4 regions of the Rhizobium sp. N324 genome follow, and region 2 is predicted to be linked to each of the others. Evidence: predicted binding sites of a transcription regulator. Region 2 holds the regulator's gene; each other region holds the start of a gene.

What was found. Region 2 encodes PhoB, which activates phosphate uptake and scavenging genes when phosphate is short. Its sites were predicted from a motif close to TGTCATNNANCTGTCAT; they were not measured.
Region 1: a site for PhoB is predicted at 1,280-1,296, ahead of AMK05_RS19015 (YdcH family protein). Genes of this name have one in related genera too.
Region 3: a site for PhoB is predicted at 3,448-3,464, ahead of AMK05_RS01000 (DUF1045 domain-containing protein). Genes of this name have one in related genera too.
Region 4: a site for PhoB is predicted at 5,791-5,807, ahead of ppk2 (polyphosphate kinase 2). Genes of this name have one in related genera too.

Annotation. Positions count from the first base shown of each region.
Region 1 covers NZ_CP013630.1:3,928,884-3,936,712, forward strand. The annotation lists gene AMK05_RS19005 (phosphotransferase) at 1-318, shown strand, start outside; gene AMK05_RS19010 (Lrp/AsnC family transcriptional regulator) at 315-755, shown strand; gene AMK05_RS19015 (YdcH family protein) at 1,001-1,174, opposite strand; gene AMK05_RS19020 (YdcH family protein) at 1,403-1,606, shown strand; gene purE (5-(carboxyamino)imidazole ribonucleotide mutase) at 1,620-2,114, shown strand; gene AMK05_RS19030 (5-(carboxyamino)imidazole ribonucleotide synthase) at 2,111-3,187, shown strand; gene ykgO (type B 50S ribosomal protein L36) at 3,353-3,478, shown strand; gene AMK05_RS19040 (hypothetical protein) at 3,591-4,199, shown strand; gene AMK05_RS19045 (alpha/beta hydrolase) at 4,316-5,371, shown strand; gene ggt (gamma-glutamyltransferase) at 5,474-7,210, shown strand; gene AMK05_RS19055 (threonine ammonia-lyase) at 7,331-7,829, shown strand, end outside.
Region 2 covers NZ_CP013630.1:564,304-572,132, reverse strand. The annotation lists gene argF (ornithine carbamoyltransferase) at 12-926, opposite strand; gene AMK05_RS02790 (aspartate aminotransferase family protein) at 964-2,163, opposite strand; gene AMK05_RS02785 (GcrA family cell cycle regulator) at 2,589-3,122, shown strand; gene AMK05_RS02780 (GIY-YIG nuclease family protein) at 3,811-4,095, shown strand; gene AMK05_RS02775 (IS4 family transposase) at 4,381-5,535, opposite strand; gene phoB (phosphate regulon transcriptional regulator PhoB) at 5,867-6,550, opposite strand; gene phoU (phosphate signaling complex protein PhoU) at 6,688-7,401, opposite strand; gene pstB (phosphate ABC transporter ATP-binding protein PstB) at 7,446-7,829, opposite strand, start outside.
Region 3 covers NZ_CP013630.1:216,277-224,105, reverse strand. The annotation lists gene phnC (phosphonate ABC transporter ATP-binding protein) at 1-44, shown strand, start outside; gene phnD (phosphonate ABC transporter substrate-binding protein) at 132-1,037, shown strand; gene phnE (phosphonate ABC transporter, permease protein PhnE) at 1,102-2,061, shown strand; gene phnE (phosphonate ABC transporter, permease protein PhnE) at 2,069-3,412, shown strand; gene AMK05_RS01000 (DUF1045 domain-containing protein) at 3,556-4,251, shown strand; gene AMK05_RS00995 (alpha-D-ribose 1-methylphosphonate 5-triphosphate diphosphatase) at 4,265-5,404, shown strand; gene phnN (phosphonate metabolism protein/1,5-bisphosphokinase (PRPP-forming) PhnN) at 5,401-5,997, shown strand; gene AMK05_RS00985 (GrpB family protein) at 6,018-6,536, shown strand; gene AMK05_RS00980 (DNA translocase FtsK) at 6,533-7,829, opposite strand, start outside.
Region 4 covers NZ_CP013631.1:276,142-283,970, forward strand. The annotation lists gene AMK05_RS23590 (ABC transporter substrate-binding protein) at 1-1,053, shown strand, start outside; gene AMK05_RS23595 (carbohydrate ABC transporter permease) at 1,146-2,033, shown strand; gene AMK05_RS23600 (carbohydrate ABC transporter permease) at 2,033-2,917, shown strand; gene AMK05_RS23605 (ABC transporter ATP-binding protein) at 2,926-4,005, shown strand; gene AMK05_RS23610 (GMC oxidoreductase) at 4,087-5,739, shown strand; gene ppk2 (polyphosphate kinase 2) at 5,849-6,763, shown strand; gene AMK05_RS23620 (aldo/keto reductase family oxidoreductase) at 6,854-7,729, opposite strand; gene AMK05_RS23625 (LysR family transcriptional regulator) at 7,826-7,829, shown strand, end outside.

The DNA.
Region 1 (7,829 bases), 1.3 Mb from region 2:
CTCGACGAGATGGTGAGCGGCGTCATCAATTTCCGCTTGCGCCATGATGATGTTCTGATCGCCGAACTCGCGGAGGTCATAGTGCATTGGGCTGTGGCAGCAGACGGCACTCTCGAGAGGACGCTCGTCAGCGCATTGCTCGCTGGCTACGACGACATCAGGTCCCTCAGCGAAGCGGAGTGGCGGGCCGTGCCGGCTTTCGTCATGGCAGCGGCCGCCACCATGTTTGCGCAGAACGACAGACTTGCCGATCTCGAAGCCGCCACACAGCGGGTCTTCCTCTCCGCCAAGGACTGCATTCAGGATATCCGGCCATGAAGCGCATCCTCGACCGATCCGACGAGCGCATTCTAACCGAGCTAACCCGCAACGGCCGGATTCCCCACGCCGAACTGGCCGAAAAAGTCCACCTGTCGCGCAACGCCGTTCGCCAACGCATCGAGCGATTGGAACGCGACGGCCTGATTCAGGGCTATACGATTGTCGTAGGCGACGGAAAGCCGCGGGCAGCCATCACAGCAATGATCTTCGTGTATCGTCACGACCGTATGCGCGGCGGCGACGTCATCCAGACGCTCAAAGGGATACCGGAGGTCGTCTCCTGCGACGTCATGAGCGGTGAGTTCGACCTGGTCGTGCGGGTTGAGGCAAGCGCGGCAGACCGCATCCGCGAAATCTGGCAAGAGGTTTCGGCGATGCAAGGGGTGCGTGACACGCTGACGGCATTTGCCCTGTCTTCGATGATCAAGCGTTGACCGAAAGGGACGGCAGGTCAACGACATAAGCACACAGCGCCGCTCGTCTTTTCAGACGCGCAAAGTACGCGATGCGACTTATAGAAATGGTATGCGCCGCAGCTCGTAAAAGCCCAGCCGCGATGCCGCTGGCATCGGGCTGGCGCAATTCTGGTGTAAAATCACCGGGTCTTGCTGATTTCAGGCGGAATGGATGGATTTACCTTTTCTTTCGCAAGATGATCGACCGGCGACCCTTGGGAAGATCAGTGGACGGATGACTTGAGACGCATAATCTCGTCCTTGATGCGCAGCTTGCGGCGCTTGCATTCGGCAATTTCCGTATCGGAGATAGAGGGAGCTGTTCTGAGCGCGTGCAGCTCCTCTTCGAGAGCGACATGCTTTTTCTGGAGTGATTCAAGATGAGCTTGAACTGTCATTTGACCCTTCCTTCCTCTTACCCTCCCCGGCCAACATCGTCGGGGATCAAGGTGTCAACGCGGCGGACTGTGACATATTTTTGAAGGCTTGTCGAAGGCCAAAAGATGAAGACTGGATGGCAATTTCATGATCAAGACTAACTAGCCGTTACCCGTATTTGGTGATAGGAGCTTGCGGAAATCATCGGCAGATCGGACAAGGTCCGAGGACGACAACGGGGAATGCATATGGCCGATCAGGAACAGGCGGAAATCAGGCTCACAGTTGCGCGGCTGCGCCAGGAGCACGAGGATTTCGACGCCGCGATCAACGCCATGATCCAGATCGGATGCGACGCTCTGCGGATCCAGCGCATGAAGAAGAAGAAGCTCGTCATCAAGGACAGGCTTTCGAAGCTGGAAGATCAGATCATCCCTGACATCATCGCCTGAGGGGATAACAATGATGACAGACAGACCGTCCGTCGCCATCATCATGGGCAGCCAGTCCGACTGGGAGACCATGAAGAACGCCGCCGACACGCTGGAGGCGCTTGAGATCCCTTATGACGCGCGCATCATTTCGGCGCATCGCACACCCGACCGGCTGGTCAATTTTGCCAAGGGCGCGCGGGCGGAGGGCTTCAAAGTCATCATCGCTGGTGCCGGCGGCGCCGCCCACCTGCCGGGAATGGCCGCATCGATGACGCCGCTGCCGGTTTTCGGCGTACCGGTCCAATCCAAAACCATGTCAGGCCAGGACAGCCTTCTTTCCATCGTGCAGATGCCGGCGGGCATTCCGGTGGGAACACTTGCCATCGGCAAGGCCGGTGCGGTCAATGCCGCCCTGCTCGCCGCCGCCGTGCTTGCCCTTTCCGACGAAGAAATCGCCGACCGGCTCGACGAATGGCGCGAGCGCCAGAGTGCCGCCGTCGCCGAATACCCGATGGACGACCTATGACGGCAAGAACGATCGGCATCATCGGCGGCGGCCAGCTCGGCCGCATGCTGGCCATTGCCGCCGCCAGGCTGAATTTTCGCACGGTCATTCTCGAGCCGCAGGCGGACTGCCCGGCCGCCCAGCTCGCCAACCGGCAGATTATCGCCGCCTATGACGATCCGGCGGCACTGGCCGAACTTGCGGATCTCTGCGATGTCGTCACCTACGAATTCGAAAACGTGCCGGTCGCAGCCGCCGAGATGCTCTCCGCAAGCGTATCGGTCTATCCGCCGCCAAAGGCGCTGGAAGCCGCTCAGGACCGCCTCGTCGAAAAGCGTTTTCTCAATGGCTGCGGCATAACGACCGCCCGCTTCCACGCGGTCGACAGCCAGACCGATCTCGAAGCCGCGCTTGAGGATTTCGGCGGCCAGGGTGTGCTGAAGACCCGCCGTCTCGGTTATGACGGCAAAGGCCAGAAGGTTTTCCGCTCGGTGGCCGACAGCGTTGATTGCGCCTATGCCGCGCTCGGCGCCGTGCCGCTGATCCTCGAAAGTTTCGTCGCTTTCGAGCGTGAGATCTCGATCATCGCCGCCCGCGCCACCGACGGTACGGTCGTCTGCTTCGATCCCGCCGAAAATGTCCATCGCAACGGCATCCTCCACACCTCGACGGTTCCGGCTGCGATCTCGCCTGCGACGGCGGACGCCGCGCGCCGATCGGCCGAAAAGATCCTCACAGCATTGAATTATGTCGGCGTTATCGGCATCGAATTCTTTGTGCTTGCCGATGGCAGCCTGATTGCCAATGAGATGGCGCCGCGCGTCCACAATTCCGGCCACTGGACCGAGGCCGCCTGCGTGGTCAGCCAGTTCGAGCAACATATCCGTGCCGTCGCCGGCCTGCCGCTCGGCAATGCCGATCGCCATTCCGACTGCGTCCTGCAGAACCTGATCGGCGACGATATCCTGGCCGTTCCCGGCTGGCTGAAGCGCTCCGATACGATGGTCCATCTCTACGGCAAGACCGAATGGCGTCCCGGCCGCAAGATGGGCCATGTCACCACCTTGACGCCGAAATCACCGGTTTCGGCCTGAGAAAACACCTTTGCGCCTTGGGAAAAACACCGTCATGCGGTTGACACGGAAAAGGTGACGGGGTATCTGCTCCCCCACCTAAACAGCGCGCCCGACGGCGCGCTTTTGATTGTTAAAAGATACGGGCGAATGTGAATTCCCCCACAGAGATCGCGGATCAGAAAAATGAAGATCAAGAATTCGCTCAAGTCGCTCAAGGCTCGCCACCGTGACAACCGTCTGGTTCGCCGCAAGGGCCGCATTTACATCATCAACAAGCTGAACCCGCGCTACAAGGCTCGTCAGGGCTGATTTCGCGCGCGTCCGGATCGCTTCGCCCGCGCGGCTTGCGTCGGCAGATATCCGGTGGGTCACTGCGGTGATCACGTCAAATTTGTTTGATCTTCGGCGTTGGCGGGCTAATATGTCCGCCATGCGCTTTTTTGCTTTGACGTCAGCGGCGCTGCCGCTCATCCTCTTCACCGCCACCTTTCCGGCCACTGCGGCGGAAAAGGACGTTATCGTCGAGCAGGCGGATGTCAATTCCTCCCCGAAACAGCACCTCGACCAGCTCTTCAGCCAGCTGAAACGCGAGCGCGATCCCGACAAAGCCAGCGGCATCGCCAATGAGATCCGCATGGAATGGAACGATTCCGGCAGCGCCACCATCAACCTGCTGATGCAGTGGGCCGACAAGGCGATCGAGGAAAAGCGCAATCCCGCCGCCCTCGACTTCCTCGACGAGGCGATTGCGCTGAAACCCGATTATGCCGAAAGCTGGAACCGTCGCGCGACGCTGAATTTCGTCATGGGCAATTATCGCAAGTCGATGTCCGATATCGAACGCGTGCTCGATCTCGAGCCGCGCCATTTCGGCGCGCTCTCCGGCCTGGCGGCGATCCTCAGCAATTCCGGCAACGACCAGCTGACCTTGAAGGCCTGGGAGCGTTTTCTTGATATCTATCCCGCCGAACGTACCGCGCAGGAACAGGCCAACACGCTTGCGGAAAAACTCGCCGGCAACCGCACTTGATCCTCGGGGCGTGATCTTGATCGCCGGTCAAGCCGCGCAATCTAGAACCGGAGACGGGAAACGACGCAAGGCGTCCGCTCTCCGCAAAATAGCCACAACTATCGCCCGTTAAGATCATGCTTGCAGAAGTTTCCGCTCTTCTCGCCCCGCTCGCCGCCGCCATTGGTTACTCCTCCTACAAGGCGCGGCAATTCGAGCGTACCTATCCGAATATCGGCGAACTGACGGATGTCGGCGGTTACCGCATGAATGCCGTCCATATCGAGCCTCCCGAAAATGCCGATCTGCCGGCCCTCGTCTTCATTCACGGCGCCAGCGGCAATCTGCTCGACCAGGTCGTCGCCTTCCGCGCCGCACTCGAAGGCCGGGCGGAAATGCTGTTCGTCGATCGTCCCGGTCACGGTTATTCCGAACGCGGCGGCCCTGACAACGCCGCGCCCTCCGGTCAGGCCGATGCGGTCGCCAGGCTGATGGAAAAGCGCGGCATCGAAAAAGCTATCATCGTCGGCCATTCCTTCGGCGGCGCGATCACCGCCGCCTTCGGCCTGCGCCATCCCGACAAGACCGCCGGTCTGCTCTTCCTGGCGCCCGCTACCCATCCCTGGCCGGGCGGCATCGACTGGTATTATCACGTGGCCACCGTGCCGGTTCTCGGCTGGCTCTTCAACCACGCGATCGTCGTGCCGCTTGGGCTGAGCCGGCTGGAGCGCGGCACGCTGAACGTCTTCCGCCCCAATCCGCGCCCGGCCGACTACATCGAAAAGACCGGTCCGTCGCTGGTGCTGCGACCCGACGCTTTCCACAACAACGCCGCCGATTTAAAAAGACTGCTTGCCTATGTGAAGCAACAGTCGCCGCTCTATGCGCAGATCACCGCACCGACCGTCATCATCACAGGCGACAGCGACGCGATCGTCTGGGAGCACCTGCATTCGCGCGGCCTGGCCCGCGATATAGCAGGCTCCGAACTCATCACCGTTCGCGGCGTCGGCCACAAGCCGGATTATCTTGCAACCGATGTCGCCATTGCCGCCATCGAGAAGATCGCCGGCAAGCCGCGCGACCTGCAGGCGATCGCCCGCCGCGCCGAGGAGCGGCTCGCCGCCGCATCCCCCGATCGGACGGTCGCGACGACGCCGTCGTTGAGGCCAGGCGCCCTGCACGGCGCATGACTTCGTCGGCTTCGGAACTCGTCACATAAAACCAATCGCTTGCATTGCCGCTAGCTGCCGCAGCCCCATATCTCTCCATCATTGTCCATAGGAGGGGAATTCATGGGCCGCCTGCATATCGGGACGATCTCCGTCATTGCGACACTGTCGCTGAGCCTGACCTCGGCCTTCGCCGCCTCGCCGGCCCCTGTCGAGGCAGAGCACGGCATGGTCGTCACCGCCCAGCATCTGGCGACCGATGTCGGCGTCGAGGTGCTGAAGAGCGGCGGCAATGCTGTCGACGCGGCCGTTGCCGTCGGTTATGCGCTGGCGGTCGTCTATCCCTCGGCCGGCAATCTCGGCGGCGGCGGCTTCATGACCATTCGGCTGAAGGACGGCACCAAGACCTTTCTCGATTTCCGCGAACGCGCGCCGCTTGCCGCCACGAAAACCATGTATCTCGATGCCAAGGGCGATATCGTGCCGCGCGCCAGCCTGGACGGTTATCTTGCCGTCGGCGTTCCTGGCTCGGTCATGGGCTTCGAAACCGCACGCGAGAAATACGGGACAAAGCAGCGCCAGGATCTGATCGCGCCGGCGCTCCGCTTCGCCAGGGAAGGCTACACCCTGGAACAGGGCGATGCCGCAAGTTTCGCCGGCAGCGCCAAGCGCCTCGCCAAAGACGAGGCGGCGGCGAAGATCTTCCTGAAAGCCGATGGCAAACCTTATGCATCGGGCGAAACGCTCCAGCAGCCCGACCTTGCCGCGGTCCTGGCAGCCATATCCGAAAAAGGTCCGGACGCTTTCTACAAGGCGGCGCCCGCCGAGGAGATCGTCAAGGCAAGCCAGGCCAAAGGCGGCATCCTCGCCAGGCAAGATTTCGAGGAATATGCCGTGCGCGAGTTGAAGCCGGTCGAGTGCAATTATCGCGGTTACGACATCATCTCCTCGCCCCCGCCCTCCTCCGGCGGCGTCATCATCTGCGAGATCCTCAACGTTCTCGAAGCTTATCCGCTTTCCTACCTGGGTTACGGGTCAGCCGATACTGTGCATGTCATGGTCGAGGCCATGCGCTACGCCTATGTCGATCGCAACGCTGCGCTCGGCGATCCCGATTTCGTCGAGAACCCGGTCGCAAAGCTCACCGACAAGGCCTATGCCAAGGAGATCGCCGCCAAGATCGATCCCTACAAGGCCGGCATTTCGGCCAACCTGAAACCGCTCGGCGGCAAGGAAAGCACCGAGACGACGCATTATTCGATCATCGACGACGAGGGTAATGCGGTTGCCGTCACCTACACGCTGAACGGCTCCTTCGGCGCCGCCGTCGTGGCCCCTGGCACCGGCGTGCTGCTCAACAACGAGATGGACGACTTCACCTCCAAACCCGGCGTGCCGAACCTCTATGGCCTCGTGCAGGGCGAAGCCAATGCCATCGCACCGAAGAAGACGCCGCTCTCCTCGATGAGCCCGACGATCGTCACCAAGGACGGCAAGCCCTTCATGGTGATCGGCAGTCCCGGCGGCTCGCGCATTATCACCATCACGCTGGAGGCGATCCTCAACGTCGTCGATTTCGGCATGGATATCAGCCAGGCGGTGAACGCGCCGCGCATCCACCATCAATGGCAGCCCGACAAGGTCTATCTCGAACCCTATGCGATTTCGCCCGACACAGAAAAGACCCTCGCCGCCATGGGTTACAGCTTCGACGGTGGCAATGATGCGCCGCTTTGGGGCCAGGCCGCCGGCATCCTCGTCGGCGGCAAAAGTCTCGCCGCCATCGAAAAGGGCGGCGGTGCGCGGTATAATGGCGCCATGGACAGCCGGGCCACAGAAGGCTCTGCGAACGGCTACTGACGGTCGGCAGCAGCCGACAAACGCGATGGGCCATTCGTGTCACGGTGACAAAGTCGCCGTTCACAATTGGCTTGCCGCACCCTAAGCATGAGCGAACCCCGCAAGCAGGACGATTCCCGAATGGTCAGCATTGAAATGATTGTCGCCGCCCGCGCCCGTCTGCGCGGTCACGCGAGGCGCACGCCGCTTCTCTCCTCTCCCTTCCTGAACCAGATCGCCGGCAGGCGCCTTTTCGTAAAGGCCGAATGCCTGCAGCATTCCGGCTCGTTCAAGTTTCGCGGCGGCTGGTCGGCCGTCTCCGGTCTCGATCCGGCGGTACGCTCGAGGGGTGTCATCGCCTTTTCCTCCGGCAACCATGCCCAGGGCGTCGCGCTTGCCGCCAAGCTGCACGATGTACCCTGCGTCATCATCATGCCCAGCGACGCACCGAAGCTGAAGATCGCCAACACCCGCGCCTTCGGCGCCGAAGTGGTGCTCTACGACCGTGTTGCCGAGGATCGCGACGCGATCGGCGCCAAGCTCTCGGCCGAGCGCAGCCTGACGCTGATCAAGCCTTTCGACGAACCGCTTGTCATCGCCGGCCAGGGCACGACCGGCCTCGAAATTTCCGAGCAGGCGG
Region 2 (7,829 bases):
CCGATTATGGTTCAGATCGCGCCCAGGCACCAAGCAAGAATCGACTTCTGCGCATGAAGACGGTTTTCCGCTTCATCGAAGACCACGGATTGCGGGCCGTCGATCACCTCGTCCGTCACTTCCTCGCCGCGATGGGCGGGCAGGCAATGCATGAACAATGCATCGCTGCCGGCCTTCGCCATCAAGGCCGCGTTGACCTGGTAAGGCTGGAAGACGTTGTGACCCCGGGCCCGATGTTCCTGATTCATGGAGACCCAGGTATCGGTCACCACGCAATCGACGCCTTCGACCGCACGGTCGGCATCATGGCAGAGCATGATTTCGGCGCCCTCATTGCGGGCCCAGTTCAGATAGTGATCCTTGGGCTCCGAACCAAGGGGTACGGCCATGTTCATGCGATAGCCGAAACGCGCCGCCCCCTCGACCAGCGAATGCAGCACATTGTTGCCGTCGCCGGTCCAGGCGATGGTCTTGCCCTTGATCGGGCCGCGATGCTCTTCGAAAGTCATGATATCGGCCATGATCTGGCAGGGATGGGTATCATCCGTCAGCGCATTGATCACCGGCACGGTCGCATGCTCGGCAAGCTCCTGGAGCCTGGAGTGTTCGGTGGTGCGGATCATGATCGCATCGACATAACGCGACAGCACCTTGGCGGTGTCGCCGATCGTCTCGGCGCGGCCGAGCTGCATCTCGGTGCCGGATAGAAACAGCGTTTCGCCGCCGAGCTGGCGCATGCCGACGTCGAAGGAGACGCGGGTGCGGGTCGACGGCTTTTCGAAGATCATCGCCAGCATCTTGCCGGCGAGCGGCTTGTCGCCCTTGCCGGCCTTGAAGGCCTGCTTGCGGGCGAGCGCATCGTTCATGATGGTTCTGAGGTCGGCTGAGGTGACCGCCGAAAGATCGAGGAAATGTTTAGGAGCCATGTTCTTACCTGTCGTGCGCCCGCAGGCGCCAATCCTTTCAAGCCGTCTTCTTGACCTTGGAGGCGCGGATGCTTTCGGCGGCGCGCTCGAGGCGGGCAAGGCCCTCGCGGGCTTCCTCGGCGGTGACGACGAGGGGCGGAAGAAGGCGGATGACGTTGTCGCCGGCGGGCACGCCGAGCAGATGCGCGGCGCGGATCGCCTGCAGCAGTTCGGCTGAAGGAACCGCCGCCTTGACGCCAAGCAGCAGGCCTTCGCCCCTGATATCCTCGATCACATCGGGATAGCGGTCCTTCAGCGAGGCGAGTCCCTGGCGGAAGACCAAGGCGACGTCGCGCACCTGCTGAAGGAAGCCGTCGGCGAGAATGACATCGAGCACGGCGCCGCCGACGGCCATGGCCAGCGGATTGCCGCCATAGGTCGAACCGTGCGTGCCGGCCTTCATCCCGGAGGCGGCCTCAGCGGTCGCCAGGCAGGCGCCGAGCGGGAACCCGCCGCCGATGCCCTTGGCGACCGCCATGATATCGGGGGTGATGCCCGACCATTCATGGGCAAAAAGCTTGCCGGTGCGGCCGACGCCGGTCTGGACCTCGTCGAGGATCAGCAGCAGGCCGTTTTCGTCGCAGATTTGGCGCAGCGCCTTCATGAATTCGGGGGTGGCGGGGCGCACACCGCCCTCGCCCTGCACCGGCTCGATGAGGATCGCCGCGGTGGCGTCGGTGATGGCGGCGCGAACCGCGTCAATGTCGCCGAAGGCCACCTGGTCGAAGCCCGGCGCCTTGGGGCCGAAGCCTTCGAGGTATTTCTCCTGGCCGCCGGCGGCGATCGTCGCCAGCGTGCGCCCATGGAAGGCGCCTTCGAAGGTGATGATATGGAAGCGCTCGGGATGGCCCTTGGAAAACTGATAGCGGCGCGCCGTCTTGATCGCGCATTCCAGCGCCTCGGCGCCCGAATTGGTGAAGAACACCTTGTCGGCGAAGGTGGCATCCGTCAGGCGCTTGGCGAGGCGCTCCTGGCCGGGGATCTCATAGATGTTGGAGAGGTGCCAGACCTTGTCGGCCTGCTCCTTCAGGGCACCCACAACATGCGGGTTGCCGTGGCCGACCGAGGTGACGGCGACGCCGGCGCCGAAATCGAGATAACGCTCGCCGCCTTCGGTGATCAGCCATACGCCCTCGCCTCGCTCGAACCGCAGCGGGGCACGAGAATAGGTGTCATAAAGCGGCGCGGCTTCGGCCATGGCGCGGGTCTCCCGATCAGCGTTATCTAGCAACGGACTCCGGCTAAGAAAACCAGGCCCGAAAAATCAAAAATGCCGCCTTGCGGCGGCCAGCGGTACTATTTCCTTTTCGCGCTGCAATGTCAACAAAACTGCGCCCTTAGCGCATGCAGCAAGCTTGTACAGCGGTGTTTTCGACCTTCAACAGGCAATATTGCAGAAATGCCACGCCGGGGCAGCAAGTTGGGGAAAACTCCGAATTCGATTCATCCGGATTCATGCGACTCTTGTCACGGAGTCAGGCTCACACTAGGTTAAAGTTCAATTACTAGACTGCATGCGGCGGAACTAGTCACCAAAATTGATCAGGCGTTTCTTGTTTCGGAGGCTTCCGGGACAACGGTGAGGGATTCTGCCATCACCAACGCGAAAGGTGGAGACAGGGCATGAACTGGACAGACGAGCGGGTCGAGAAACTCAAGAAGCTTTGGGCCGAAGGACTGAGCGCCAGCCAGATCGCGGCACAACTTGGCGGTGTCAGCAGAAACGCTGTAATCGGCAAGGTACACAGGCTGAGCCTTCCCGGCCGCGCCAAGGCCGGCGGCACCGCCGCCACGGCGCGGACGCCGAAGCGCAATACATCTGCGCCGCGCGCACCGAACTACGCCTCACGGATCGCCACCCGCACCGTTACCCGCCAGCAGGGCGCGACGATGCTGAAGGAAGAGATCGAGATCGAAACGGTCGAGGAAATGGAATACGTGCCGAAGGGCAACGTGGTCGTGCCGATCTCGCGCCGCCTCGGCCTGACGGAACTGACCGAACGCACCTGCAAATGGCCGGTCGGCGATCCGCTGAAGGACGACTTCCATTTCTGCGGCTGCGAATCCCCGGACAATTCGCCCTATTGCAGCTACCACCAGAAGCTCGCCTACCAGCCGGTGAACGAACGCCGCCGGGCGGCGGCCCGGGCGAGCTGAGCGGGCGACATTATTGAGATGCAAAAACGGGCTGGAAGGCCCGTTTTTTTGTGGGTTAAGGGGCGCAAATAGCGCGAACGCTTCGGGGCTTTGGCTGGAACTCCAAGTGAGATGAGCTCTATCTTGTGGTCGCTTTTACGAACGCAGTGCTTGCTGCATGGGTCCTCGGGTCAAGCCCGAGGACGACGGAGAGTGGGGTAGCCTCGGCGGCAAGGGCCGAATACCTGGTGATTTTGTTGGAATTGCCGTATATTATTTTGCGCAATTCCCAGCCAAAACCGCTCGCGCATTCTGCTGAAATTCCCCCAGACGTCTCGCCTCCTGCCGATCGAGCCCCCCACTCTCCGTCATACTCGGGCTTGACCCGAGTATCCATGCCGCACGCACTTCGCTTGAATTTGCTCGGCTACGGCCGCCTTTGTCAGTGTGAGCGCGAATGCGGCGCTCTCGGCCATGGGTCCTCGGGTCAAGCCCGAGGACGACGGAGAGTGGGGGAGCGTTTGCGGCAGGAACCATGAGCGTAGTGGTTCTGCTGGAATTGGCGCTTTTCGCTTTACGCAATTTTCCCAATCCGTTTGCTCCGTTTCGCTGGAACCCTCCGAACGTCTCGCTTCTTGCCCATCCCACCTCCCCACCCTCCGTCCTGCTCGGGCTTGACCCGAGCATCCATGCCCAGCACTCTGCGCGGATGGCGGGCTATGTCTACATCATCACCAACCAGAAAAACGGCACGCTCTATATCGGCGTGACATCCGATCTGGAGCGCCGCATCTATGAGCATCGTGAAGGGCTGACACCGGGCTTTGCGTGGAAATACGGATGCACCCGTCTCGTCTGGTACGAGGAGCATTGGGATATCGCCAGTGCGATCCAGCGGGAGAAGTCGTTGAAACGCTGGTACCGGCAATGGAAGGTCGATCTGGTCGAGGCGATGAATCCTGGGTGGGATGATCTGTATCTTACGCTGTGGTGATGCGAAAGCAGTGCTTGCGGCCATGGCGTTGGCGGTAACCACATCGAGCCGAAGTGCTTGTGGCGGTGGGTCCTCGGGTCAAGCCCGAGGACGACGGAGGGTGGGGGAACCTATGCGGCAAGAACCGTAAGCGTAGCGGTTATTGGAATTGCCGCCATTTGTTTCCGCGCTTTCCACGCAAAACCGTTCGCCCATTTTGTTGGAATTGCTCCAGACCTCTCGCTTCTTGCTGCTCGTGCTCCCTCACCCTCCGTCATACTCGGGCTTGACCCACTGCTGTCCGGTTTAACTTGCGGTGATGGGCAGTGATAATTGCCGTGGATCTGCTTTGGTGATTGCCGGCGGTCTTCGCAGGGCGCCGATTGCCCTGCGATGCATGATGTTGAGGCGCACGAGCCTTGAGAATGCGAGCGGCTGAGCGATGTCTTTCTGGGCTGCCTGGGCCATTCGCAGCAGCAGATAGGCAATGAGCGCGACGAAGACCTGGATGCGCACGGCATTTTCCGAGGTTCCGAGAAAATGCCGGATCTTCAGGTTCTGCTTGATCCATTTGAAGAAGAGTTCGATTTGCCAACGCTGCTTGTAAAGGGTGGCGATCTCGGCTGCCGGAGCGTCGAGGTCGTTGGTGATGAGGCGGATGACCTTGCCGGTCCTGATGCGGACGGCGATCTCGCGCACCGGATCCTGAAAGGGGTTCTGCCGGGAACCGGCGAGCCTTTGCGGCAGGAGCCCGATCCTGTCGAAGAGAATGCCCGCAGCTTCATCGGCTGGCTGTTCGGCGATCGTGGCGACGAGGGTATTGCTCTTCAGCCTGGTGACGAAACGGGCGCTCTTTCTATCGATCTCGGCCCACCAGGCAAAATCGTAATAGGCAAGATCGAAGACATAGGTGACGCCCGCAGCAATGTCGATCGCCCTGGCCGGGATGATGTCGTTCGTCCTCTGACCGGTCAGCGTCATGGCGAGCGGCGCGTCGGCGTGCGGATCGTAGCAGACATGCAGTTTGATGGCCCGTTTGCCGCCAACCATGTCGGCCCAGCCGCCATACAGCGAGGAGACCTGGACGCGTGTGGCATCCAATATACGCAGCGTATCGCCGATATGACGGCGTATCTTTCGACTGGCACGGGCAGCCATGACGGAGAACAGATCGGCAAACAAGGCTGCCGGGCGCTTGGCATTGGCATCCGCCAGCGTGGCACGGGCCACACTGCGAGCGCCCAGGTGATAAAGGTTCGCCTCGTGGCTGAGCAAGCCGGCCTCGATCTCGCGCAGGCTGGCAGCGCCCGACAACTGGCCAAAAAGCAGCGCCAGGAACTGCGACTTCGCCGTCAGCCGGCGCACCCGGTGGTCGGCATTATGCTTGTCCACAAGACGATCGAACACCGCCCACGGAATATACTGTTGAAGCTGGTGAAAAACGCTATTCTCGTGCCGCATGACATTGATCTCCAATTCGTGTCCAGAACGCCGCGAAACGTCTGAAAACGAATAGAATCAATGCCATGCAACCTGTCCAGATATTTTAACCGGACAGCAGTGGGCTTGACCCGAGTATCCATGCCGCAAGCGCTGCGCTTGAATTTGTCGACCGCGGTCGCCTTGTCAGTTCAACAGAAACGAAGTGCCCACCCGCATGGGTCCTCGGGTCAAGCCCGAGGACGACGGAGGGTGGGGGAACGTCCGCGGCAGGAACCGCAGCGTGCGGTGATCTATCGGCCGCGTTTTGCGTTACGCGGCTCCCTCGCCCGGACGGCGGCAGGATGGCGGCTCAGGCTTCCATCGAATAGCCGGCGCCGCGGACGGTGCGGATGACGTCTTGCATGTTGGAGAAGTTCAGCGCCTTGCGCAGGCGGCCGACATGGACGTCGACGGTGCGTTCGTCGACATAGATGTCGTGGCCCCAGACGCCGTCGAGGAGCTGCGAGCGGGAGAAGACCCGGCCCGGCGACGACATCAGGAATTCCAACAGGCGGAATTCGGTGGGGCCGAGGCGGACTTCGCGGCTCTTGCGGTGGACGCGGTGGGTTTCGCGGTCGAGCTCGATATCGCCGCATTTCAGCACGGTGGAGAGAACCTCCGGACGGGCGCGGCGCAGCATCGCCTTGACGCGGGCGACGAGCTCGGGGGTCGAGAAGGGCTTGACGACATAATCGTCGGCGCCGGTGGAAAGCCCGCGGACGCGTTCGCTCTCTTCGCCGCGCGCCGTCAGCATGATGATCGGCAGCCGCTCGGTTTCCGGCCGCATGCGCAGGCGCCGGCAAAGCTCGATGCCGGAGACGCCGGGCAGCATCCAGTCGAGGATGAGAAGGTCGGGCGTGCGCTCCTGAAGCCTGATTTCGGCCTCGTCGCCACGAAGGATGGTATCGACCTCGAAGCCCTCAGCTTCGAGATTGTAGCGGAGAAGCACGCTCAGGGCTTCCTCGTCTTCAACAACTGCAACTCTCGGGATCATGCGTGTCGGTCTCCTCGCGCATGATCCTTAAACCGGGGGTGATTTAAGCAATGCATCCTGCGCAAATTCACAAAAAATGGCTGCGACCTCTTTGCGCGCCCCACATGGGCGCGCACGCAATCGTCTGGTTTAGGCGGTTATTCCGTGACCGCGCCGACGGTGTTGGCGCTGTCGTCCTTCGGACGGTCGCCTTCCGGCTGTGCGCCGGTAGCCATGTAATAGATGGTCTCGGCGATGTTGGTGGCGTGGTCGCCGATGCGCTCGATGTTCTTGGCGCAGAAGAGAAGATGCGTGCAGCTGGTGATGTTGCGCGGATCTTCCATCATGTAGGTCAGGAGCTCGCGGAACAGCGAGGTGTACATCGCGTCGATCTCGTTGTCGCGCTCGCGGATCGCACTCGCCTTGTCGGCGGCGCGTGTCGTGTAGACGTCGAGCACTTCCTTGAGCTGGACGAGCGCCAGCTCGGACAGATGCTCGAGGCCGCGGGCCAGCTTGCGGGGAACGCCGGTGCTCTGCACGGCGATGACGCGCTTGGCGGTGTTCTTTCCGAGGTCGCCGACGCGTTCGAGATCGGCGGCGATGCGGATCGAACCCATGATTTCGCGCAGGTCGGCGGCCATCGGCTGGCGGCGGGCGATGGTGACGATCGCCTTGTCGCCGATTTCACGCTCGGCGTGATCGAGGATCACGTCGTCGGAAATGACCTTCTGGGCCAGCGCCGTATCACCGTTGACCAGCGCCCGGACGGATTCGGCGACCATCTGCTCGGCCAGGCCGCCCATTTCGGAAATCCGCCGGGACAGGAACTTCAGATCATCATCATAGGCAGAATAAATATGTGTCGATGCCATGGGGCTTTATCCTCGAATAACGGGAAGGCTTGGTGACGCCAAAATCAGCCGAAGCGGCCCATGATATAGTCCTGGGTGCGCGGATCGTCGGGATTGGTGAACATCTTGTCGGTGTCGTTCTCCTCGACCAGATTGCCGAGGTGGAACATGGCGGTGCGCTGCGAGACGCGCGCGGCCTGCTGCATGGAGTGGGTGACGATGACGATCGTGTAATTTTCGCGCAGTTCGTGGATCAGCTCCTCGACCTTGGCGGTGGCGATCGGGTCGAGCGCCGAGCAGGGCTCGTCCATCAGGATGACTTCGGGGCTGACGGCGACGGCACGGGCAATGCAGAGGCGCTGCTGCTGACCGCCGGAGAGGCCGGTGCCGGATTCATGCACGCGGTCCTTGACCTCGTTCCAGAGGCCGGCGCGCTGCAGGCTGGTCTC
Region 3 (7,829 bases), 350 kb from region 2:
ATCAACCCGCCGGCGTCCAACCGCTGGCGCTGGCCGGCCTCTGAGCGAGGCGGCCGCGATCGAGCGCCCGCGTCAAGGGCACACTTCTTCGTAACGGGAGACCGGGGAATACCGGTCAATAGGAGAGACACATGTTGAAGAAAGCACTCTTTGCGGCAACGGCGCTCTTCGCGCTCGCCGGCGCCGCCAATGCTGCAGATCTCAAGGAATTCCGCATCGGCATCCTCGGCGGCGAAAACGAAACCGACCGCCTGCGCAATTATGCCTGCCTCGCCGACCACCTGAAGCAGGAATTCGGCTTCGAGAAGGTCTCGCTGTTCCCGGCCGCCGATTATGACGGCGTCATCCAGGGCCTGCTCGGCGGCACGCTCGACTTCGCCGAACTCGGCGCTTCGGGCTACGCAGCCGTCTACATCAAGGATCCGAAGGCTGTCACGCCGATCCTCACGACGCAGCAGAAGGATGGTTCGACCGGCTACCACTCGATCGGCCTCGCCCTGAAATCATCCGGTATCAAGACCATCCAGGACGCCAAGGGCAAGAAGCTCGGCTACGCCGATCCGGACTCCACCTCGGGTTATCTCGTTCCGCTGACGCAGATCCCGAAGGACACGGGCATGCCGAACGACAAGTTCTTCGCTTCCACGCAGTTCAATGGCGGCCACGAGAACAACCTTCTCGCCGCTTATGACGGAAAGGTCGACGTCGCCGTCGACGACTCGTCGGGCATCGGCGATTTCAAGGACGGCTACACCTCGGGCACGTTCCGCAAGGAAGTCGACAAGGGCGCCGTCGATCCGAACAAGCTGGTTGAAGTCTGGCGGTCGCCGCTGATCCCGAACGGCCCGCTCGTCGTTCGCAACGCTCTCGGTGAGGATTGGCAGACGAAGCTTGCAGCCTTCTTCACGGCGCTGCCGGAAAAGGATCACAAGTGCTTCGCCGCGATCGAAGGCGGCGACTACAAGGGCTATGCCCCCGTTAAGCACGAGTTCTACAACACCGTCGTCGAAGTCCGCAAAGCTGCCATCGGCGGCTGATCGGCCTCTTGAATGCGGGGCGGCCGGAAACGGCCGCCCTTCTTTGTAACCGGGCGAGGCGTCCATGACTGTTGCCGATACACAGCCGCAGATGCAGAGCACCAGGGAGATCCGCACCGCCTGGGAGCGGATGGTCGCCAGGCGCCGCTTCTACACCATCCTCGGCCTGGTTATTCTGATTGCGGCTTTCGCAAGCTCCGTCCGCTTCGCCGACGAGAGCAATGCCGGCCATTTCTTCGACCGCCTGCCGCATCTTTTCGATTTCCTGAGCTGGCTCATCCCTAAGGATTGGAACGACGTCTGGCGCGCGCTGTTCGACATAGCGAGCGTGAACGACAAGGGCGGGGAGGAATTCAATTTCGACAAGGGCCGCGTCTATATCTCAGGCGCCTTCTACATTCCCGAATATTTCGAGCTGATGATCGTGACGATCAACGTGGCGCTGATCTCGACGATCGTCGCCTTCGTCTTTGCCGTTCCCTTGAGCTTCTTTGCCGCGCGCAACCTGACGCGTTCATGGCCGCTGCGCATCTTCACCAAACGCCTGATGGAATTTTTGCGCGCCTTCCCCGAGATCGTCATTGCCGGCCTGTTTTCGGCGATCCTGTCGATCGGGCCGGTCGCCGCCATCATCGCCATCACCCTGCACACGATCGGCGCGCTCGGCAAACTTTTCTACGAGGTGGCCGAGAATATCGACATGAAGCCGCATGAGGGCATGAAAGCGGTCGGCGCCAACTGGTGCGAGCGCGTGCGCTTCGCCGCCCTGCCGCAGGTGCTGCCGAACTTCACCTCCTATGCGCTGCTGCGGCTCGAGATCAACGTGCGCGCCTCGACCATCATCGGCGCCGTCGGCGGCGGCGGCATCGGCGAAGAATTGAAGCTGTCGATCTCGCGCGGCTTCGGCGCCAAGACGATGGCGCTCGTTCTGCTGCTGTTCGTGACGATCGTCGCCGTCGACCAGTTCTCAGCATGGCTGCGTCGCCGCCTCGTCGGCGAGCACGCCTTCCTCCTGCAACATTGAGGCCGCCATGACGGTGATCGACGCCAACCGGATGCACGAGATCGAAGCGCACTATCCGGAATATTTCCACCGCTCGTTCCGCCAGCGTTTCGGCGGGCTGATGATCCTGATCGCGACGCTGCTCTACAGCCTCTATGCCGTCTGGTTTTTCGACCTGCCCAAGCTGTTCGCCGAAGCCCATTGGGAGCGCGTCGGCATCTATCTCAGCCAATGGGTAAGCTACGACGTTCAGCCGGAATTCCGCATTAAGGACGACGGCTCGATCGAAGTGCGGTATCCGCGCTTCTCGCCGCTCGGCGACAATCCCCATCCCGACTGGCTCGTCGACAATCCCGATGACAGCATCACCGTTTCGATCAGCGGCGCCAGCCGCACCGTCACGGTCTCGAAGAGCCAGACGATCGTCACCGCGCATGGCATCAGCGTCCCCGTCGAGGTCACGAGCGGTGCGCCTAAGGTGGTCGGGCCAGTGCCCGGCTGGATGACCGTCTATGACGACAATGTGCTTGCCGATCTCGGCTTTGCCGGCAATGTCAGCATTTCCGTCGACCGGGTGAAAATCCGCAAGCGTTTCATCGGCTGGGCGAATTTCGTCTTCGACACGCAATCGTCCTTCTTCGACAAGCCGATCGGCGAGGTCGTCAGCCTCATCGTCTCGGGGCCGCGCATCAAGCCCGACCAGTCCAACCTGTCGCTCGCCTTCGACGACATCTGGAACAACAGCGAATGGCAGCATGGCGACGTCTGGACCAAACTTTTCCAGACGATCGTCATGGCATTCCTCGGAACGCTGCTGGGGTCGCTCGCCGCTTTCCCGCTCGCCTTCCTGGCGGCACGCAACATCACGCCGAACCGGCTCCTCAATCAGATCCTCAAGCGTTTCTTCGATTTCCTGCGGTCGGTCGACATGCTGATCTGGGCGCTGTTCCTGACCCGCGCCCTCGGCCCCGGCCCGCTTGCCGGCAGCGGCGCGATCTTCCTCACCGAGACCGGCACGCTCGGCAAGCTCTATTCCGAAGGGCTGGAAAATATCGACAACAAGCCACGGGAAGGCATCCAATCAACCGGCGCTCAAACCGTGCTGGTCCATCGTTACGGCATTATGCCGCAGATCGTTCCCGTCATCGTCAGCCAGACGCTCTACCAATGGGAATCGAACGTGCGTGGTGCAACGATTATCGGCGCCGTCGGCGCCGGCGGCATCGGTCTCAAACTCTGGGAGGCGATGCGCACCAACGCCAACTGGGAAAACGTCGCCTACATGGTCATCCTGATCCTGCTCGTCGTCTTCCTTTTCGACGCCGCCTCGAACGCGCTGCGCCACCGGCTGATGGGCACGAAAACCCACTGAGCCATCGGCCGGAAAGGCTGTGGCGGCGCTGCCGCCATCATCATTCTGTCACGGAAATCTTTTAGCCGGGAACCTGCTTGCGGTTCGCCGCCAAATCACTGCACATTGCGCTCCCCATTTCGACGATCCCCAGGATAAAAGCCTTGCGCTACGCTCTCTATTTCTCGCCGCCGAAGGATGATCCCCTGACCGGCGCGGCCTCGCGCTGGCTCGGCCGCGATGCATTCAGTGACGAGACCTATCCTGCACCGGAGCATGAGCAACTCGGTGCGGCAGAGCAGTTCGACCTGACCGCCGATCCGCGCCGCTACGGCTTTCACGCGACGATCAAGGCGCCGTTTTCGCTCGCCGCTTCGGTCACCGAGAGGGATCTGATGGCCGTCGTCGAGGAGTTTGCCGCGCGCACTGAAGCCTTCGAGATTCCCGAACTGGTGCTTGGCCAGCTCGGCCGTTTTTTTGCCCTTGTTCCGGGTTCTGTTCATCAACCGCTTCAGGATTTCGCCGCGAAGGTGGTAAGGTCCTTCGAACCGTTTCGCGCAGCGTTGTCCGAAGCCGATATGGCGCGGCGCAACCCGGAGAAGCTCAGCGACAGCCAGCGCGCCAATCTGCAGCGCTGGGGTTATCCCTATGTGATGGAGGATTTCGGCTTCCACATGACGCTCACCGGCCAGGTGCCCGAGCCACGCGCCGCGGTGATGAAAACCATTCTGACCGAGCGTTTTGCCGTTTTCACCAACCGGCCGCTTGCGATTTCCGGCCTCGCCGTCTTCACCGAGGAAACGCGCGGCGCCCCGTTCAAAGTTCATTCCTGGCTGCCGCTTTCCGGCGCCAAAAGCTGAAAGACCCGACGAGATGAGCAAAGAGACCGTGTTTTCCAACGCCCGCATCGTTCTCGAGGATGACATCCTCGCGGGCTCGATTGTCATTCGCGACGGCAAGATCGCCGACATTTCCGAAGGCAACTCGGTAGCCGGCGAAGATTTCGAAGGCGATTACATCATTCCCGGCCTCGTCGAGCTGCATACCGACCATCTCGAAGGTCATTATCAGCCGCGTCCCGGCATCCGCTGGAACAAGACGGCCGCGGTTCAGGCGCATGACGCCCAGATCGTCACCTCGGGCATCACCACGGTGTTCGACTGCCTGCGCATGGGGGCTGATGAGGACGGCGGCTTCGAACATGGCGAGATGCGCGAGATGGCCGATGCCATCCAGTCGGCGGAGAAGGAAGGCCGGCTGCGCGCCGAGCATCTCCTCCACCTGCGCTGCGAGGTCTCGGCCGACAATGTGCTCGAACATTTCGCCGATTTCGAAAACGACCGGCATGTGCGCCTGGTCTCGCTGATGGATCATGCCCCCGGCCAGCGGCAGTTCCAGACGATGGATCAATATATCTTCTATTATCAGAAGAAGCGGGGCTTAAGCGACGAGGTCTTCGCGCGCTTCGTCGCCAAGCGCCAGGCGGAATCGGCGCGCAATTCGACACCGCATCGCAATGCCATCGCCAAGGTCTGCGCCGAGCGCGGCATCACCGTCGCAAGCCATGACGACGCGACGCTCTCCCATGTCGACGAGGCGATCGACAACGGCGTGCGGCTTGCCGAATTCCCGACCAGCTTCGATGCCGCCCGCGCCTCGCACGAACATGGCATGAGCGTGCTGATGGGCGCGCCGAACATCGTGCGCGGCAAATCCCACTCCGGCAATATCGCCGCCCGCGACCTCGCCGAGATGGGCGTGCTCGACGTGCTGTCTTCCGATTACGTGCCGCTCAGCCTGCTGCATGCGCCCTTCATCCTCGCCGATGAAGTCGAGAGCATCACCCTGCCGAAGGCGATCGCCATGGTGACGTCGACGCCGGCGCGCACCGTCAGTCTCAACGACCGCGGCCGGATCGCCACCGGGCTGCGCGCCGATCTCGTCCGCGTCCACCGTTCGCATGGCGTGCCGGTGACACGCTCCGTCTGGCGCCAAGGACGCCGTGTCGCATGAGCCCGTACGAACCCCATCCAGGAGCCGGAGCCGAGCGCGGCATCATGGTCGTCGTCGTCGGGCCGAGCGGCGCCGGCAAGGACACGCTGATGAACCTTGCCGCCCGGCATTTCGCCGGCCGTGCCGAGGTTCATTTCACCCGCCGCGTCATCACCCGCCACCGCGACGCCGGCGGCGAAGACCATCTTTCCGTCTCCCTCCAAGGATTTGCCGCCATGGAGCAGTCGGGCTCCTTCGCCGTCTGGTGGGAGGCGCACGGCTTGAAATACGGCATTCCGGCCGAGGTCTCGGTGGCATTGTCGCGCGGCCATGTCGTCGTCGCCAATGGCTCGCGCTCGGCGCTTCACCGTTTCCAGGCGGCTTTCCCGCGGCTCAAGGTGATCAACGTCACCGCTCGCCCGGAAGTGCTTGCCAGCCGGCTGGAGGCGCGCGGGCGCGAGACGCATGAGGATATCATGGCCAGACTTGCCCGCGGGCCGCTGACGGTGCGCGGCGACTACGACGTGGCGGAACTCGACAATAGCGGCTCGCTCGAAGAGGCCAAGCAGAAGATAGTCACGATCCTCGACGGGCTGCTCGCCGAGGTGCATTGACCGCAATTGAGAGGAAGGGCATGCGCGCCATCAAAGTGGTCGACTACGATCCTTCCTGGCCGCGGCTCTTTGCTGACATCAGCGCCGAGATCTCCACCCTGCTCGGCAATCTCGTGCTGTCCATCGACCATATCGGCAGCACGTCGGTGCCCGGCCTGGCGGCCAAGCCGAAGATCGATCTCGATGTCGTCACGATCTCCGACGACGTTCTGCCAATGGCGATCGAAATGCTGCGCGCTGCCGATTTTGTCTTCCACGGCGATAGGGGAGAGAAACGCTGGGCGTTCACCCGAGATCACGAAGCCTATGGGTTCAAGCTCTATCTCTGCGAGCCCGGTAACCGCGCCCATCGGGAGCGCATCCTGTTTCGAGACTACCTTCGGGATCACCCCGAAAGGGCCACGGCCTATGCCGATCTGAAACGCCGCCTGGCTGTAGAGGCAGGCGGCGATTGGGGCGTCTACACCGGTGGAAAGACCGCATTCGTCAGCGAGACAGTGCAATTGGCAGAGTGCGTAACGCACTCCGCGCCTGATTAATCGCCGTCACCCCGACCGGAAACGATCTCGCGCTTGCCGACATGGTTGGCCGGGCCGACCAGGCCTTCCTTTTCCATGCGCTCGACCAATGAGGCGGCTCTGTTGTAGCCGATGCCGAGGCGGCGCTGGATGTAGGAGGTGGAGCACTTCTTGTCGCGCATGACGACCTTGACCGCCTGCTCGTAGAGCTCGTTGCCATCCTCGGAGGCCATGGCGCTCTTGTCGAAGACGGCGCCGGCTTCTTCCTCTTCGGGCTCTTCCTCCTCGTCGGCGGTAACGGTGTCGAGATATTCGGGGCGGCCCTGGGTCTTCAGATGGGCAACGACCTTCTCGACCTCGGCATCCGAGACGAAGGGACCGTGGACGCGGGAAATCCGCCCGCCGCCCTGCATATGCAGCATGTCGCCCTGGCCGAGCAGCTGTTCTGCGCCCTGTTCGCCGAGGATGGTGCGGCTGTCGATCTTCGAGGTGACCTGGAAGGAAATGCGGGTCGGGAAGTTCGCCTTGATCGTGCCGGTGATGACGTCGACCGACGGGCGCTGCGTCGCCATGATCAGATGGATGCCGGCCGCGCGCGCCATCTGGGCCAGACGCTGGATCGCGCCTTCGATTTCCTTGCCGGCGACCATCATCAGGTCGGCCATTTCGTCGACAATGACGACGATATAAGGCATCGGCGTCAGGTCCAGCGCCTGGCTTTCCTCGATCGGGGCGCCTGTGCCCTTGTCGAAGCCGACCTGGACCATGACGTGGATGGTCTCGCCCTTGTCGCGGGCCTGCGCCACGCGGTCGTTGTAACCGTCGATATTGCGCACGCCGAGGCGCGACATCTTGCGGTAACGCTCCTCCATCTCGCGCACGGCCCATTTCAGCGCCATCACCGCCTTCTTCGGATCGGTAACGACGGGCGTCAGGAGATGGGGAATGCCGTCATAGACGGAGAGTTCGAGCATCTTCGGGTCGACCATGATCAGCCGGCACTGTTCCGGCGTCATACGGTAGAGCAGCGACAGGATCATCGTGTTGATGGCGACCGACTTACCCGAGCCGGTGGTGCCGGCGACGAGCAGATGCGGCATCTTGGCGAGCTCGGCAATGACAGGCTCGCCGCCAATGGTCTTGCCGAGGCCGAGTGCCAGCTTATAGCCGCTCTTCTCGAAATCCTGGCTCTCGATCATTTCGCGGAAATAGACGGTTTCGCGGGTGACGTTCGGCAATTCGATGCCGATGACGTTGCGGCCGGGCACGACGGCGACACGGGCCGAAAGCGCCGACATCGAGCGGGCGATATCG
Region 4 (7,829 bases), on a different replicon from region 2:
TCCTCGATCGCCGGCTTCGGCGCCGCCGATGCCGCCTTCCAGAACCGTATCGTCGCCGGTGACGCGCCCGGCGCCAAGCAGGGCGTCATCGGCCTCGCGGCTGCGGATTTTGTCAACCAAGGCCTGTTCAACCCGATCGATGACGTAGCCGGTGCCGGCAAATGGGCCGACGTCCTGCCTAAATCGATCCATAATCTCATCTCCTATGACGGCAAGGTCTATCTCGCGCCGACCGGCGCCCATGGCGAAAGCTGGGTCTTCTATTCCAAGGAGGCCTTCGGCAAGGCCGGCATCGCCGAGGAGCCCAAGAGCTGGGACGAGTTCTTCGCCGACTTCGACAAGCTGAAGGCTGCCGGCATCGTTCCCGTTGCCTGGGGCGGCCAGCCCTGGCAGCAGACCAAGGTCTTCAACATGATCCTGCTCTCGCAGGTCGGGATCGACGGCTTCCTGAAGATCTATGTCGACAAGGACAAGAGCCAGGCCTCCATTGACGGCGTGAAGAAGACCCTCGAAATTCTCGGCAAGCTGCGCGGCTATGTCGATGCGGGTGCCGCTGGCCGCAACTGGAACGACGCGACGGCGATGCTGATCACCGCCAAGGCCGGGGTGCAGTTCATGGGCGATTGGGCAAAGGGCGAATTCACTGTCGCCGGCAAAGAGCCGGGCAAGGATTATGGCTGCATGATCGTGCCGGAGTCCAAGGGCATGGTCTATATCGCCGATTCCCTCTGGTTCCCGAAGACCGGCAATGCCGCGACCGACAAGGCGCAGAAACTTCTCGCCGAAGTCGTCATGGATCCGGCAGTGCAGGTCGAATTCGCCTTGAAGAAAGGCTCGGTTCCGATGCGCACCGACGTCGACAAGTCGAAGCTTGATGTCTGCGCCCAGAAGGGTGCCGAGCTGATGGCCGCCGGTGCGATCGTCCCGGATCAGGCGATCGTGCTTACTCCCCAGCAAGTCGGGGCGCTCGACGATTTCGTCGACGAGTACTGGAGCGGTAGCTCGAACGATGCGACCTCTGCGGCCGAGAATTTCTTCGCCGTGTTCGAGTAGAATAGTGCCTGCGGCGTCGGCCTGATCCCGACGCCGCATGCCGACTGGAGTGCGCGGCGGCGTGCCCCGCTTTTCCGTCAACGAGCTGGCCGATGCCCATCAAACGCAAACCCAATCTTTCCGCCACCATCGCCCTGTTGCCGACTTGGTTCGTCGCGGTCGTGGTCTTCATCGGCACCATGGGCTGGTCGATCCGCCTGTCCTTCACCAACTCGACGCTTTTTCCATCCTCGACCTATGTCGGATTTGCGCAGTACTCGAAACTGTTCTCTTCCGCCAAATGGCTGGCATCGCTGCAAAACGTGTTGATCTTCGGCGTGCTCTACGTCGCGGGCTGCCTTTTGCTTGGCTTCTTGCTGGCTGCGGCGCTGGATCGCAAGATCCGCTTCGAAAGCGCCTTCCGGACCATATTTCTTTATCCCTACGCCATGTCCTTCGTGGTGACCGGGCTGATCTGGCAATGGATGCTCAATCCGACCCTCGGCATCCAGGCGAGCGTGGGTTCGCTCGGCTGGGAAAGCTTCGTCCTCGACTGGGTGGTCAATCGCGACATGGCGATCTATGCGCTGGTGCTTGCCGGCGTATGGCAAGGCGCGGGCCTGGTCATGGTCATCGCGCTGGCCGGCATGCGCGGGATCGAGGCCGAGCAATGGAAGGCGGCGCGGATAGACGGCATTCCCGTCTGGCGGATCTATGTCTCGATCGTCCTGCCGCAGCTCGGGCCGGCGCTGGCTGCAGCCGGCATGCTGCTCGCCATGGGGGTGATCAAGACCTACGACATCGTCGTCGCCATGACCAATGGCGGCCCCGGCAATGCGACGGAGGTGCCGGCGAAATTCATCATGGATAACCTGTTCGGGCGCCAGAACCTCGGCCTCGCCACCGCCGGCGCGACGGTGCTTGTCCTCGGCGTGATCATCGCAGTCGCCCCGTTTCGCTACGCGATGCACATGCGCGACAGAGCGAAGGGACCCGCATGATGGCTGGTCCTCATCCGAATGGCCCCAAGCCGGCGCAGATCACCGCCGGGCGCATCGGCCTTTATGCCTTCCTGGTCGTCGCCGCACTTTTCTTTCTTCTGCCGCTCTACACCATGGTCGTCACCTCGCTGAAGTCGATGGACGAAATCCGGCTCGGGCAGATCTTCGCCTTGCCGGCAACGCTCGATTTCTCCGCCTGGGTGACTGCCTGGTCGGGCGCCTGCATGGGGACCGTCTGTGTCGGCATTCGCAGCGGCTTCTGGAATTCGGTGGCGATCACCCTTCCCGCGGTCGCACTCTCGGTCTTTATCGGCGCCGTTAACGGCTATGCGCTGTCGCTCTGGCGGCCGCGCGGGGCCAACCTGCTCTTCGGCCTGCTGATGGCCGGCGGTCTCATCCCCTACCAGATCTTCCTCTATCCGATGGTCCGGGTGATGGCGAATGTCGAACTCTACAATTCGCTTGCCGGCATCATTCTCGTGCATGTCATCTTCGGCCTGCCGCTGGTGACGCTGCTCTTTCGCAATTATTTCGTCAGCGTGCCGGAAGAGCTCTGCAAGGCGGCACGCGTCGACGGCGCCGGCTTCTGGCGGATCTTTTTCGAGATCATGCTGCCGATCGCCGTGCCGATGGTGGTCGTGGTCTCGATGCTGCAGTTCACCGGCATCTGGAACGACTTCCTGCTCGGCCTCGTCTTCGCCGGGCGCGACAATCTGCCGATGACGGTCCAGCTCAACAATATCGTCAACACCACGATGGGTGAGCGCACCTACAATGTGAACATGGCGGCGACGATCCTGACCGCCGTCGTTCCGCTTGCCATCTATTTCCTGTCCGGCCGCTGGTTCGTGCGCGGCATCGCCGCCGGCGCAGTCAAGGGGTAAACGCTTCCATGCAATCCGCCGTCTCCGTCAAGGATCTGAAGATCGCCTATGGCCACCATACGGTGATCGAAAAAATGTCGATCGATATTGCCCCGCAGGAGTTCCTGGTGCTGCTCGGCCCTTCCGGCTGCGGCAAGTCGACTTTGCTGAACGCCATTGCCGGACTGCAGGACATCGCTGGGGGCGAGATCTGGATCTCAGGCAAGAACGTCAGCTGGGAGGAGCCGAAAGACCGCGGCATCGGCATGGTCTTCCAGTCCTACGCGCTCTACCCGCGCATGTCGGTTCGCAAGAACCTCTCCTTCGGCCTTCGCGTCGCCGGTCTGCCGAAGGCCGAGATCGAGGAACGTGTCGCCCGCACGGCCGCTCTCCTTCGCCTCGATATGCTGCTCGACCGGCGCCCGGCCGAACTTTCCGGCGGCCAGCGCCAGCGTGTCGCCATCGGCCGGGCGCTGGTGCGCGAAGTCGATGTCTTTCTCTTCGACGAACCGCTGTCGAACCTCGACGCCAAGCTGCGCAACGAATTGCGCGTCGAGATCAAGAAGCTGCATCAGCGCCTCGGCAACACCATGATCTATGTGACCCATGATCAGGTCGAGGCCCTGACCCTTGCCGACCGCATCGCCATCATGCGCGACGGCGTCATCCAGCAGCTTGCCTCGCCCGCCGAGATCTATCGCCGCCCGGCCAACCTCTTCGTTGCCGGTTTCATCGGCGCGCCGGCGATGAACTTCGTCGAGGGCCGGATCGAGCGCGGCGACAGCGCGCTGGTCTTTCGGAGCAAGGGACTTGCCGTCGAACTCTCCGATTATTCCTTTCAAACAGCGGCGGCGGAAGGACCGGCGACCCTCGGCTTTCGCCCTGAGCATCTGGTGCTCGAGGGGGCAGGTAGCCTGCCCACCATTCCCGGCCGCGTTTCCGTCGTCGAGCCGATGGGGTCCGATGCCGTTGTCTGGTTCGACTGGGCCGATCAAAGCCTCTCGCTGAGGCTGATGGGCGACGTGGCCCTGCAGTCGGGCGACGCCGTGGCTCCCGGGCTCGATATCGCCAAGGCGTCGCTCTTCGGCGCCGACGGGGCGCGGCTCTGATGCGCCCCTTGGTTTTCTCGCAATTTCCGGCGCGCTGCGCGCCGTTTTGAGCAATCGCTCCAGGACAGGATTTGGAAAGACATGTCTGAGATCGTCTACGATGCGCTGGTGATCGGCTCCGGCGCGGCGGGTTCCTTCGCGGTCAAAGAACTGACGGCCCAGGGGCTGTCCGTACTGCTGCTCGAAGCTGGTCCGGCCGTGGGTCCCAGGGATTTCGACCCGGCGCGCAAGAAGGCACCCGCCAGCAGCATCAATATCTGGGAGCGGGCGCGGGCCACAATCAAGGGCCAGCCGATCCAGGCGCGGGCGGCGTTTTTTACCGAGCGCTTCAGCCACTTCTTCGTCAACGACCGCAAAAATCCCTATACGACGCCAAAGGGCGAGCCCTTTCTCTGGATCCGCGGCCGCCAGGGCGGCGGGCGTCTCCACAGTTTCGGCCGGGTGCTGCTGCGCTGGACCGACGATGATTTCAAGATCCGGTCGCGCACGGGCAAGGGCGTGGACTGGCCGGTCTCCTATGACGAGCTGGTGCCATTTTATGAGGAAGTGGAGGCCTATCTCGGGCTTTACGGCAACAAGGATGATGTGCCGACCCTGCCCGACGGCATCTATGCCAAACCGGCCAGCCTGACGCCGGCCGAACAGATCTTCAAGCAGGCGGTCGAAAGCCGTTGGCCGGAGAGGCGCGTCGTTTCCTGGCGCTACATTGCGCCGGACGTCGAACGCATGCCGCGGCCGCTTAAGGATGCCAAGACCACCGGCCGGCTGACGGTCCGCTACGACGCCGTCGTTCGCCGCATCACCACGGACGAGAAAACCGGCCGCGCCACCGGCGCCGAATTCATCGACCGCAATACGGGAGAAGTATCGACGGCGCGTGCCGCGACGGTGGTTCTTTCCGCCTCGCCGATAGAGAGCGTGCGGCTGCTCCTGAATTCGGCTTCGGCAAGACATCCTGACGGGCTCGGCAACAGCTCCGGCGTCCTCGGCCGCTATTTCATGGATCAGCTTCCCTGCCTCGCCTTCGGCTCCTTCTCGAAGGCGAAGGGCTGGGCGCCCGACGATTCCGCTCCGACCGACCCGTTCTACAATCCGTCGGGTGGGATCTTCATCCCCCGCTTCGGTGAGGGCGATGCCGCCCGCGGCGATTTCGACTACCAAGGCAGCGTCGGCCGCGCGCCGGTCTCAGGCGCCACCGATGCGCGCCTCGCCTTCTTCGGCTTCGGTCGCATGCTGCCCTATGCCGACAATCGCATCACGCTCGATGTCAGGCGCAAGGACGCCTGGAACATTCCCGTGCCGCATATCCGCTGCGTCATGCAGGCGGAGGAGCAGGCGCTGCTTCGCCGACAGGAGGAGACGCTGATCGCCATGATCAGCGAAGTCGGCGGCGAGCTCGAATTCATCGGCTCGCCCACCGGCCTCAAGGAGATGGGCAAGGGCGCCTTCCCGGATGCCGATGCCTTCAGCCGCTTCATGTTCCGCACATGGTTCCGCAAGACCATGTGCATGGGTGCGGCGATCCATGAAACCGGCGGCGCGCGCATGGGCGAGGGCCCGGAGGCTTCGGTGCTCAATCCCTATAATCAGGTCTGGGATGCCCCGAACCTCATCGTCACCGACGCCAGCGCCTTTCCCGGCAGCGGTATCGCCGGCACGACGCTCACCGTCATGGCCCTGACGCTCCGCGCCTGCCGAAACCTGGTCGACCGGTACCGGGCGGGGCAGTTTTAAGGCGCGCTTGGAACGAGAGACTGGGGTAACCGTTTCAGCTCGATCAGTGGTCGTCATATAACCTTCGCACTGACATGCTCCTGTCAAGAAAAGCAGGAAGGAAAAACCCATGTCGCAATCACATCAGGACCAGCTTAACCGGATAAAGGCCGAAATCGCCGACAGCTTCGATGAGGAGCTGGAAATGCAGATGGAGGAGGATCGGCTGGACGATCTGGTCGCCGAGGGAATGTCGGAACCTGCCGAGCAGACGCTCGAGCGAAAGATCTACTTCCGGGAACTCTTCCGGCTGCAGCACGAGCTGGTGCGGCTGCAGGATTGGGTTCAGCACAAGAAGTTGAAGGTGGTCGTGCTTTTCGAAGGCCGCGATTCGGCCGGCAAGGGCGGCGCGATCAAGCGCGTCACCCAGAGGCTCAACCCGCGCGTCTGCCGGACCGTCGCGCTGCCTGCCCCGACCGAGCGGGAGCGCCATCAATGGTATTTCCAGCGCTATGTCCCACACCTTCCCACAGCCGGCGAAATCGTGCTCTTCGACCGCAGCTGGTACAACCGCGCCGGCGTCGAGCGCGTGATGGGGTTCTGCACCCCTGACGAACTCGAGGAATTCTTCCGCTCGGTGCCGGAATTCGAACGCATGCTGGTCCGTTCCGGCATCGTGCTGATCAAATACTGGTTTTCGATCACCGACGAGGAACAGGAATTCCGCTTCAAGATGCGTATTCACGATCCGCTGAAGCAGTGGAAGCTCTCACCGATGGATATGGAAAGCCGTGTCCATTGGGAGGAATATACCAAGGCCAAGGAAGAAATGCTGGTGCGCACGCACAGCAAGGATGCACCCTGGTGGGTGGTACAGGCCGTGGACAAGAAACGGGCGCGGTTGAACTGCATCGCCCATCTTCTTGAGCAGATCCCTTATGAGGATGTTCCCAAGCCGGACATCGAACTGCCGGACCGCATCCGCCACGCCGACTATAACAGGGCGCCGGTTCCGCCTGAAATGCATGTGCCGGAGCGCTATTGAGCGCATAATCATACCGGTTGTCTGACGTTTCTGGCATCGCTACACCACGCATCAGTGTGGTGTAGCGATGCCCCTGGGCTTGGAGCGTCGTCAGGCAGCGATATCAGCCATAAGGTCCAGTTCCGCGACGGCATCATCCGGCAGCACCAGCGCGGCAGCGGAAAGATTCTCCCTCAGATGGGCGACGGACGAGGTGCCGGGGATCAGCAGAATATTCGGAGCGCGCCGCAGCAGCCAGGCGAGCGCGACCTGCATGGGCGTCGCATGAAGACGCGTGGCGACATCGGACAGGGTGGAGGACTGCAGCGGGCTGAAGCCGCCGAGCGGGAAGAAGGGCACATAGGCGGTGCCTTCGCGCGCGAGTTCGTCGATCAGGCGATCGTCGGCCCGATGGGCAAGATTGTACTGGTTCTGCACGCAGACGATCTCGGTGATTCCGCGCCCTTCGCCAATCTGCTTCGACGTGGCGTTGCTTAAGCCCACGTGACGAACGAGGCCTTGCCGCTGGAGATCGGCCAGCGCCGTCAGGGGTGCTTCGATCGATCCTTCGGCGGGGCCATGCAGATCGAAGGCGATCCTGAAGTTGACGACATCGAGCACGTCAAGGCCGAGATTACGAAGGTTGTCGTGCACGGCCGCGGTCAGCTCTTCGCGCGAGAAAGCCGGAATCCAGGATCCGTCCGCGCCGCGCCGTGCGCCGATCTTGGTGACGATGACGAGATCGTCGCGATAGGGATGAAGCGCTTCCCGGATGATCTGGTTGGTGACGTGCGGGCCGTAGAAATCGCTGGTGTCGATGTGGTTGACGCCGCTCGCGACTGCCTCGCGCAGCACGGCCAAGGCCGCGCCATGATCCCTGGGCGGGCCAAACACGCCGGGCCCGGCAAGCTGCATGGCGCCGTAGCCGAGCCGCTTCACGCTGCGGTCACCGAGTTTGAAGGTTCCGGACTGATCGATGATGGACATGATCTCACTCCTTTCAAGAGGTGACCCCAAGATAGGCGTTGTCGGCGCGCGTGATAATTCGCTACAATCCGCACAGGCCGTGCGGAGTGGCGAACAGTGA